One region of the Mesorhizobium sp. M2A.F.Ca.ET.042.01.1.1 genome, then DNA from elsewhere that is predicted to be linked to it. Evidence: predicted binding sites of a transcription regulator. Region 1 holds the regulator's gene; each other region holds the start of a gene.
The links. The regulator PhoB, encoded in region 1, activates phosphate uptake and scavenging genes when phosphate is short. The targets are predictions, from matches to a motif close to TGTCATNNANCTGTCAT.

Region 1 (2,200 bases):
GCATCGGCATGGGCCTGGTGCTGAAGGGCGAATTGTTCACCGGCACGCATTCCTCCGGCGGCGAGTTCGGCCACATGATCCATCGTCCGGGCGGCGCGCTTTGCCGCTGCGGCCGGCGTGGCTGCGTCGAGGCCTATGCCGGCAACTACGCCATCTGGCGCAGCGCCATGGGGATAAGCGAGGACGCCGCGCCGACCGACGTCGGCGACGCCGACATGCGCGCGCTGGCCGCAAAGGCCCGACAGGAGGACGGCCCCGAACGGGAAGCCTATCGTCGGGCCGGCGAAGCGCTGGGCTTCGGTCTTGGCAGCCTGTTCGCCCTCATCGACCCGGCGCCGGTCGCCATGGTCGGCGTCAGCGCGGCCGCCTTCGACCTGATCGAGCCGGCGCTGAGGGAGGCGATCGCCCAGACCGCCGGCGGCCAGCACTCGAGCTCGATCTCCTTCGACAGCGAACCCAACGAGCTGCCGCTGATCCGCGAAGGCTGCGCCATGCGCGCGCTGACCTTCGTCGACCAGGAGATTTTCGCGCCGGGGGTCCAGACGAGGTCCGGCGCCGCGGGGAAGAACGTCGCCTAAGCGGGTTTCTGATTCGCCGGAGATAAGCGAAGGCCTTTGGGCTTCGTCATTCCAGGGCGGAGCGACGCGAAGCGGAGCGTAGACCCTGGAATCCATGCCGTTACCTGGATCGTAGGGCGCAGCGGCGCAGAATTCTGGACCGTCGCGACGCGTCGAAGTCACGGAATGGATCCTCGGGTCTGCGCTGCGTCGCTGCGCTCCTTGCTCCGCCCGTGGATGACGAAGCACGAGCGTCTCGGCTACTCACCAGCGCATGCGATCCGGTAGTGGACGCATCAATTCCACGAACGGTGAACCTAATCCTCGCGGATCGCATACCCCGCCCCGCGGATGGTGCGGATGACGTCGGGCATGCGGCCGTTGTTGACGGCCTTGCGCAGGCGGCCGACATGCACATCCACCGTGCGCTCGTCGATATAGATCGTCTCGCCCCAGACATTGTCGAGCAGCTGGCTGCGCGAGAACACGCGGCCGGGATGCCGCATCATGAACTCGAGCAGGCGGAACTCGGTCGGGCCCAGCCTGATCTCGCTCTTCTTGCGGTAGACGCGGTGCGATTCGCGGTCGAGCACGATGTCGCCGACCTTGAGCACGCTGGACAGCACCTCCGGCTTGGCGCGGCGCAGCAGCGCCTTGACGCGCGCCATGAACTCCGGCGTCGAGAACGGCTTGACCAGATAGTCGTCGGCGCCGGTGGACAAACCTCGAACCCGATCGCTTTCTTCACCGCGCGCGGTCAGCATGATGATCGGCAGCCGCTCGGTCTCGGGCCGCATCCTGAGACGCCGGCAAAGCTCGATGCCGGAAACCGCCGGCACCATCCAGTCGAGCACGAGCAGGTCGGGAACATTTTCCTGAAGGCGGATTTCGGCCTCGTCGCCGCGGGTCACCACTTCCACCTGGTAACCCTCGGATTCGAGATTGTAGCGGAGCAGCACCCCCAGCGGCTCCTCGTCCTCCACCACCATGATGCGTGGCGCGATCATCGGGGTAACCTTTTCCGTCAGGCGGCCGGCGCCGACATTGCCGTCTCGTCCTGCTTGGGACGGTTGGCGGGCAATTGCGTGCCGGTCAGCACATAATAGGCGTTCTCGGCGATGTTGGTCACGTGGTCGCCGATGCGCTCAAGGTTCTTGGCGCAGAACAGAAGATGCGTGCAAGCGGTGATGTTGCGCGGGTCCTCCATCATGTAGGTCAACAGCTCGCGGAAGACGGAGGTGTATTTGACGTCGATGCGTTCGTCGTCGTTGCGAAGCTTGGCCAGCGCCGTGGCATCGCCCACCGTATATTCCTGGATCACGCCCTGGACCTGGATCAGCACCAGTTGCGCCATGGAATCGATCGAATGCGTGAGGTCGCGAGGGGCGGTGCTGACACCGACCGACCCGACGCGCTTGGCGATGTTCTTGGCGAGATCGCCGATGCGTTCGAGGTCGCCCGCCATGCGGATCGAGCCGACCACGTGGCGAAGATCGTCCGCCATCGGCTGGCGCTTGGCGATCAGCGTGATGGCGCGGTCGTCAAGCTCGCGCTGACGCGCGTCCATGATGGCATCGTCGGAGACGACGCGCTGCGCCAGCGCATTGTCGCTTTCGAGCAGGGCCCTGGTCGAGCCGCCGACC
Region 2 (2,200 bases), on a different contig from region 1:
CAATTGCTCGACGATCTGGTCGAGGCGCAGCGCCGGCACCGAGCGGTCGCCGCGGCGGCGGTCGGCCAGCAGGCGGTGCGCATTGGCTATGGCGGCTTCGCCGCCCTTTACCGCGACATACATCTCATGCCTCCATCGACTTGACGCGGGTGGTGCGCGGCAGGCAGGAAAGGCTGCCCGGCGCCGCCAGGATGATGTCGACGCCGCGCGGAAAACGCTGGTTGTTCTGCTTCCACTGCTCGACGAAATGGCGCGGCATGCCCGGAGGCGCGATCATCGACGTCTTTTCGATGCCGGGACCTTCGAGCAGCAGCGACGGGCCCGAGGCGAGGTCGTCGACCAGGAGGATCAGCGTCGTCGAGCGGTCGGGATATTCCTGCGTGCCTTGCGCAAAACCGTCGAGCGCCGCCATCTCCCTCGGATTGGCGATCAAGGCGAAATGCGCGTCGGCCGGCGTGTTGGCCAAGGGCGCGCCGGTGTGGAAGCCGAGCCAGGCCTTGACCGAAGCTTCCGCCTGCAGCGGCGGATCGAGCCAGAGCGGCGTGTCATTGTCGCAGAGCGAGAGCGCCACGGCCCCGGCCGTCGCCGACAATGGCGCCGGCGGGCGGGTGAGTTGCGGCAGGGCCTGCACGGAGCCTGGGCGCGCCATCGCGTCCATGATGGCACGGAAGACGGCCTGGGCATTGAAGACCGGCTCGGCGAAGCCGCCGTCGATCGATTGCGTGGCGATATCCATCAGTCCTCTCCGCGCACCATGGTGAAGAAATCCACTTTCGTTGCCGCCGTCTCGACGCGCCGGGTCTCGCGCGCTGTATTGAGCGCCGCGCGCAAGGGCGCGGCGAGCTTCGTCTCGACCGCCTCGCGCTGCGCCGGGTCCTGCCACAGCGCGTCGGCGATCGCGGCGAGCTTGGCCTTGTCCTTGTCGCGGCCGAGCGCATAGGAGTGGCCGACCTGGCCGGAGGGCAGCCGCACCGTGGCGCGGGTGACGGTCGCCTCGCCAACATTGAACGGCGCGCCGCCGCCGCCGATCCGCCCGCGCACCGTCACCAGTCCGGTTTCCGGACCGCGCAAAAGCTCGGCCTCGGAGGGCAGACCCGACTCGTTCCACAGGCGCGCGATCTCGTCAGCTTCGGCATGCGCCAGCGTCGCCATCAATGCTTTCCGCCCGGCCTGCTCGCGCGCTTCCTGTCCTCGCATGGCATTGCTCCTTGCATGCATCAATTTGTCTATTGATATAGACAACTATACAAATTATACCTATCTCCTAACGGGAGTCCATGACGGGTGGATGACAGGCCCGGAAATTGCCCGGGCTGCCGAAGAAATGGTGGGCGATGAATGACCGGACTGGCGAGCAGCATCGAAAGGCGCAACGGCGTGTCGCTCTGGCGGCAGATCGCCGACCGGATCCTGCAGGGGATCGCGAGCGGCGATTTCGCCGAGAACGCGGCGCTGCCGCCCGAAGTCGCGCTGGCCGAGCGCTACGGTGTCAACCGCCACACGGTGCGCAGCGCCATCGCCGCACTGGTCCAGGAAGGCGTGCTGAAGGCCGAGCAGGGCCGTGGCACCTTCGTCCTGTCGCGCAAGCGGCTGTCCTATCCGATCGGCGCGCGCACGCGCTTCTCGACCGGCCTGCAGGGGCAGACGAGCGAGCGGCACATCGCGCTGTTGTCGTCCTCGACGGAGCCGGCCAGCCGGCGCATCGCCGAGGCGCTGCGCATAGCGAAGGGCGCGGCCGTCGTCCGCCTGGAGACGCGCGGCGAGGCCGACGGTCACGCAGTGTCGCGCGCGACAACCTGGTTCGACGCCAAACGCTTCGCCGGCATCGAGGCGGCAATGGCGGAAACCGGATCGATTACCGCCTCGCTGAAGCGCTTCGGCGTCAATGATTATCTGCGGCACTCGACGGTGCTGTCGGCACGCCATGCCGACGCCGACGACCTCGCAGCGCTGGATCTGCAGCCCGGCGCCATCGTGCTGGTTACCGTCGCCGTCAACGTCACGCTCGACGGTCAGCCGATCCAGTTCGCGGAGTCGAGGTTCCCGGCGGAGCGGGTGGAGTTGAGGTTGTCGGCTGGCGATTAGCTAGCCGTCATCCACGACGATAGCCCAATGAGGTCGTCATCCACGGGCGGAGCGACGCGAAGCGGAGCGCAGACCCGAGGATCCATTCCGTGACTCTAATCGCAGGGTGCTGCGG
Region 3 (2,200 bases), on a different contig from region 1:
GGCAACGACCTGCTGAGGCGCGGCCGCCAGGAGGTCGATACGCTGTCGCGCGAGACCGGGGAGACGTCCGAGCTTTGCATGCTGCAGAGCGGTCGCTACACCATCATCCATTCAAGCCCGGGCACGAGGCCGTTCCGCATCAGCTCGGCCACCGGCCTGCAGATTCCGCTGCCATGGACTGCTTCGGGCCGGTTGCTGCTGGCCGGTCTTGATCGCAGCCGGATCGAGGCGATGGTCACGGAAGACGACCTCGTGCTGCCGGACGGCCGCAAGATAGAGATCGATGACTTCATCGATGACATCGCTCGGGCGCGCGTCACCGGCTATTGCGTCACTTCAGGCCTTGTCGACGCCTATACCAAATGCTTGGCGGCGCCCGTGTTCTCGGCGCCCGGCAAGGTCGAGGCGACGATGTGCCTTGTGGTGCCGATCGACACGTCGGAGGCGCGGACAGGCGAATTGGTCGCGTTGCTGCGCGAGCGCGCAGCCCGGCTTTCGATCTCGTAACGGCGTTGAGCCGGTTATCGATCCAAGGCGTGTTGAGTTCAGGTCAGGCTGAGTCGAAAATGGTGGTTTCCGAGAACCGGAGCGGAGCGTACTTGAGGTACGCGAGCACCGGAAGCGTATGAGGCCGCCATTTGCAGGCCGGCCTCACCTGAATATCGACACGCCTTAGGCGATGATGTCCGGAATAATGCGGTCTTCCAGCGCCGACAGCCGGTCTTTCAGCATCAGCTTCTTCTTTTTCATGCGCTGAATCTGAAGCGGGTCGCAGCCGGTGGCGATCATCGCGTTGATGGCGGCGTCGAAATCGGCGTGTTCTTGTTTGAGCCGGGAATATTCGAGGCGTATTTCAGCCTGTTCCTGTTCGGACATTATCTACCGTCTGCGTATGCATCGCCCAATCGGGCTGTTTGGGCGGGACCGGCTGGGTTTGTGACTTTTCGTCTGAGACCGGCGCGCAGCCCTTATCACATTTCACTTTGTCGTGGAATGCTACCACGTGTCATTCGACATCGAGATCGGTTGGTGGCAAACTGTCACGGTGCCGTCACAGTCTCAACCTGCGGTGGACGTGCCTGCGACGGCTGCAATCGAGGAAACCATGAAAGGGAGAACCAATCATGTCTCTTGCATCCCATCTTGATGAGTTGCAGCGGAAACACGGTGATATCGAGCGCGAGATTACCGACGCGATGAACCATCCTTCGGTGGACGACCTCGAAATCGTGAATCTCAAGCGACGCAAGCTGGCAATCAAGGACGAGATTGAAAAGCTGAAGGCTAGCCCCACGACACACTGAAGCTCCTCCAGGCACCATCACCGCAACCCGCCGCGGTGAAACGTCCGGTGGCAGGAAATGCCACCGGCATGGTGTTTTTTAACTGAAATCGACGGAACGTTCGGTCGCGGATCTCGCGATCGGCAGAGCTGGCGTTTTTCGCCTGGCGGCTGCCGATTTGCCAACCTCGCCTGGCGCTTGCCATTGACAAGCCATCTTTGCTCCGTCACCTCATGCCCGGAACTTTCAGATGAAGGCGACCGGCATGACCGGATATTTTTCCTCTCCCTTCCCGCGGCGCAGGTCGGTCGGCGTTTCGGTCGGCGGCGTGATGGTCGGCGGCGGCGCGCCCGTCGTCGTGCAGTCGATGACCAACACCGACACCGCCGATGTCGACCAGACTGTCGCCCAAGTCGCGGCGCTGCATCGTGCCGGGTCGGAAATCGTGCGCATCACCGTCGACCGCGACGAGAGCGCCGCGGCGGTTCCGCGCATCCATGAGCGGCTGCTCAGGCTCGGCATCGACGTGCCGCTGGTCGGCGACTTCCACTATATCGGCCACAAGCTCTTGGCCGATCATCCGGCCTGCGCCGAGGCGCTGGCGAAATACCGCATCAATCCCGGCAATGTCGGCTTCAAGGACAAGAAGGACCGCCAGTTCGCGGCGATCGTCGAAATGGCGATCAGATATGACAAGCCGGTGCGCATCGGCGTCAACTGGGGTTCGCTCGACCAGGAGCTGCTGACCCGGCTGATGGACCAGAACCAGGCCCAGGGCTCGCCGCTCACCGCGCAGGAAGTCACGCGCGAGGCGATCGTCCAGTCGGCCATCCTGTCGGCCGAGATGGCGGAAGAGATCGGGCTTGGCCGCGACAAGGTCATCCTGTCGGCCAAGGTCAGCGGCGTGCAGGACCTGA
Region 4 (2,200 bases), on a different contig from region 1:
TCTTGGTGGCGCCGAGCAGGTCTGCGGCGCGCCGCGTCTCGATCAGCACGTCGGCCTGGGACGCGAAGCCGTTCTGCGCCGTCAGCGGGCCCTGCCTAAAGACGATCGGCATCCATTCGACCGAACCGTCCTCGGCGAACCTCGCCACGTAGAGCGTGCCGTCGTCGAGCAGGTTCATGTTGGCGGCGCGGTCATTGGGGTTGAACGTACCGGCGGTGACGAACTTGTAGACATAGTCGAAGCGCTCGTCGTCGCCGAGATAGAAGACGACGCGGCCGTCCCTGGCGACGATCGACTCCGCGCCCTCATGCTTGAAACGGCCCATGGCGGTGCGCTTCCTCGGCACCGAAGCCGGATCGTTGACGTCGACCTCGACGATCCAGCCGAAACGATTGGGCTCGTTCGGCTCCTTGGCAAGGTTGAAGCGGTCGTAATGGGCGCCCCATTCATAGGCGCCTTCGGGAATGCCGAGGCGCTTGTAATTGGCGGCTTCCTTGTGGCCTTCCGGCAATTCGCCCGAGAAATAGCCATGGATGTTCTCCTCGGCCATCACGTAGGTGCCCCAGGGCGTGACACCGCCGGCGCAATTGTTGAGCGTGCCGATGACCTTGGCGCCGGAGGGATCGGCATTGGTCTTGACGCGGTCGTGGCCGGCGACCGGGCCGGAGAGCGCCATCTCGGTGGTGGAGGTGATGCGCCGGTTGAGCTTGCCGTCGCGCACCACCTGCCATTTGCCGCCTTCCTTGCGTATCTCGACGATGGTGCCGCCATGCGCGGCCATCTCGACATCGACCTGCTCCTTCGTCAGCGGCGCGACCTCGGCGGCCTTCTTGCCGTCCTTCTCGACGATCGAAACGATGCCGGGGAACATCAGATGCGGATTGGTGTATTCGTGGTTGACGACCAGTAGCCCGTGCTCCGCCGAGCCGTCGATCGGGATGTAGCCGACATAGTCGTTGTTGTAGCCGAACTGTTTTGCTTGAGCCTCGGCCGACTGCTTCAGCGGATCGAACTCCGGCGAATCGGCAAACAGCGGATCACCCCAGCGCAACAGCACGTCGGCATCATAGCCCGGCGCGACATGGTGCTTGTCGTCGATGCCGGCTTCGAGCTCGTCGAACTTGAAAGCCGAGGCCTCGGCGGCACGCGCCTCGTCGGCGGCGACGAGCGCCAGCGGGCTGACGGTGGCGGCGATGGCCGAGACGGCCAGCGAGCCCATGAGGAACCCGCGGCGCGAGAAGCGCGCGGCGATGATCTCGCCCATGGTGCGGTTGTCGGTCGGGTTGACGGGCGGACCGTCATTCTCCTCGAGCTGGCTGGTGCGGAAGCGGGTCTCAGGGGTCGCGGTCATGGTGTTCCTCTGGCTTTCTTGAGGTGGCTGGGGTTGACCATTCGACCCCTAAACCGTGCCGATCACATTTTCGTGACATCGCCGTGATCAAACCGCAAGATTGGTTTGCTGGCTGAGCAGCGGCTGGGCCAGCTTCAATCCCTGACACGCACGTGGGATCGACCGCGCCCAGCTTGACGGCTTCGCCCGCTTCGGAAACAAGGGCTGCGGCCGGCATGGCGACGGCGCTTGAAAAAGGGGACGGCGGGTGAGTTTCTGGGGATTGGCGCAGCTCGGTATTTCGACCGTGATGTTCCTGCTGGCGGCGATGGCGGCCAAGCAATGGGGGCTGGCGCCGAGCCTGGCCAAGCTCCTTGTGACGCTGGCGCTCTATACCGCCGGCAACCTGATCATGCTGAGGCTGGTGCGCGAGTTCGGCATGTCGGTGGCGTTCAGCCTGTCGGCGGTGATCCAGCTTGTCGCGGTCAATGTCGTGGCCATCGCCTTTTTCGGCGAACGGCTCAATACTTTCCAGGCGACCGGCATGGTGCCGGCGATCGCCGCCGTCGCCCTGATCACGCTCGGGCCCTATATGCAGAAGCTCTAACCCTCGAGCCTCTCATGAAGCCATCCGTCGGTGCATTGCTTGCCAAGATCGAATTCCCCCTGCTGCTGGCCGGGTTGGTCATCGCCGGCGGGCTGTGGGGCTTTGAAGAATTGATGGAGGTGGCGCGCGCCACAGCGCCGCACGCCTTCGACACCGAGATCCTGCTTGCCTTCCGCCATGCCGGGCAGCCGGACAGCCCGATCGGTCCGCTTTGGCTGCAGGGCGCGATGCGCGACATCACCGCGCTCGGCAGCACCGTGGTG

Region 2: the regulator PhoB is predicted to act here: its motif matches at 1,278-1,294, upstream of phnF (phosphonate metabolism transcriptional regulator PhnF).
Region 3: the regulator PhoB is predicted to act here: its motif matches at 1,039-1,055, upstream of EOA23_RS10335 (YdcH family protein).
Region 4: the regulator PhoB is predicted to act here: its motif matches at 1,413-1,429, upstream of EOA23_RS21045 (PhoX family phosphatase).

The regions. Positions count from the first base shown of each region.
Region 1 is NZ_RZRX01000054.1:5,089-7,288, forward strand. It holds gene EOA23_RS10810 (ROK family protein) at 1-578, shown strand, start outside; gene phoB (phosphate regulon transcriptional regulator PhoB) at 875-1,564, opposite strand; gene phoU (phosphate signaling complex protein PhoU) at 1,582-2,200, opposite strand, start outside.
Region 2 is NZ_RZRX01000084.1:17,685-19,884, forward strand. It holds gene EOA23_RS15010 (carbon-phosphorus lyase complex subunit PhnI) at 1-123, opposite strand, end outside; gene phnH (phosphonate C-P lyase system protein PhnH) at 125-736, opposite strand; gene phnG (phosphonate C-P lyase system protein PhnG) at 736-1,197, opposite strand; gene phnF (phosphonate metabolism transcriptional regulator PhnF) at 1,339-2,085, shown strand.
Region 3 is NZ_RZRX01000050.1:21,934-24,133, reverse strand. It holds gene EOA23_RS10345 (IclR family transcriptional regulator) at 1-507, shown strand, start outside; gene EOA23_RS10340 (DUF465 domain-containing protein) at 673-876, opposite strand; gene EOA23_RS10335 (YdcH family protein) at 1,125-1,304, shown strand; gene ispG (flavodoxin-dependent (E)-4-hydroxy-3-methylbut-2-enyl-diphosphate synthase) at 1,549-2,200, shown strand, end outside.
Region 4 is NZ_RZRX01000143.1:6,518-8,717, forward strand. It holds gene EOA23_RS21045 (PhoX family phosphatase) at 1-1,351, opposite strand, end outside; gene EOA23_RS21050 (hypothetical protein) at 1,599-1,937, shown strand; gene EOA23_RS21055 (phosphatase PAP2 family protein) at 1,952-2,200, shown strand, end outside.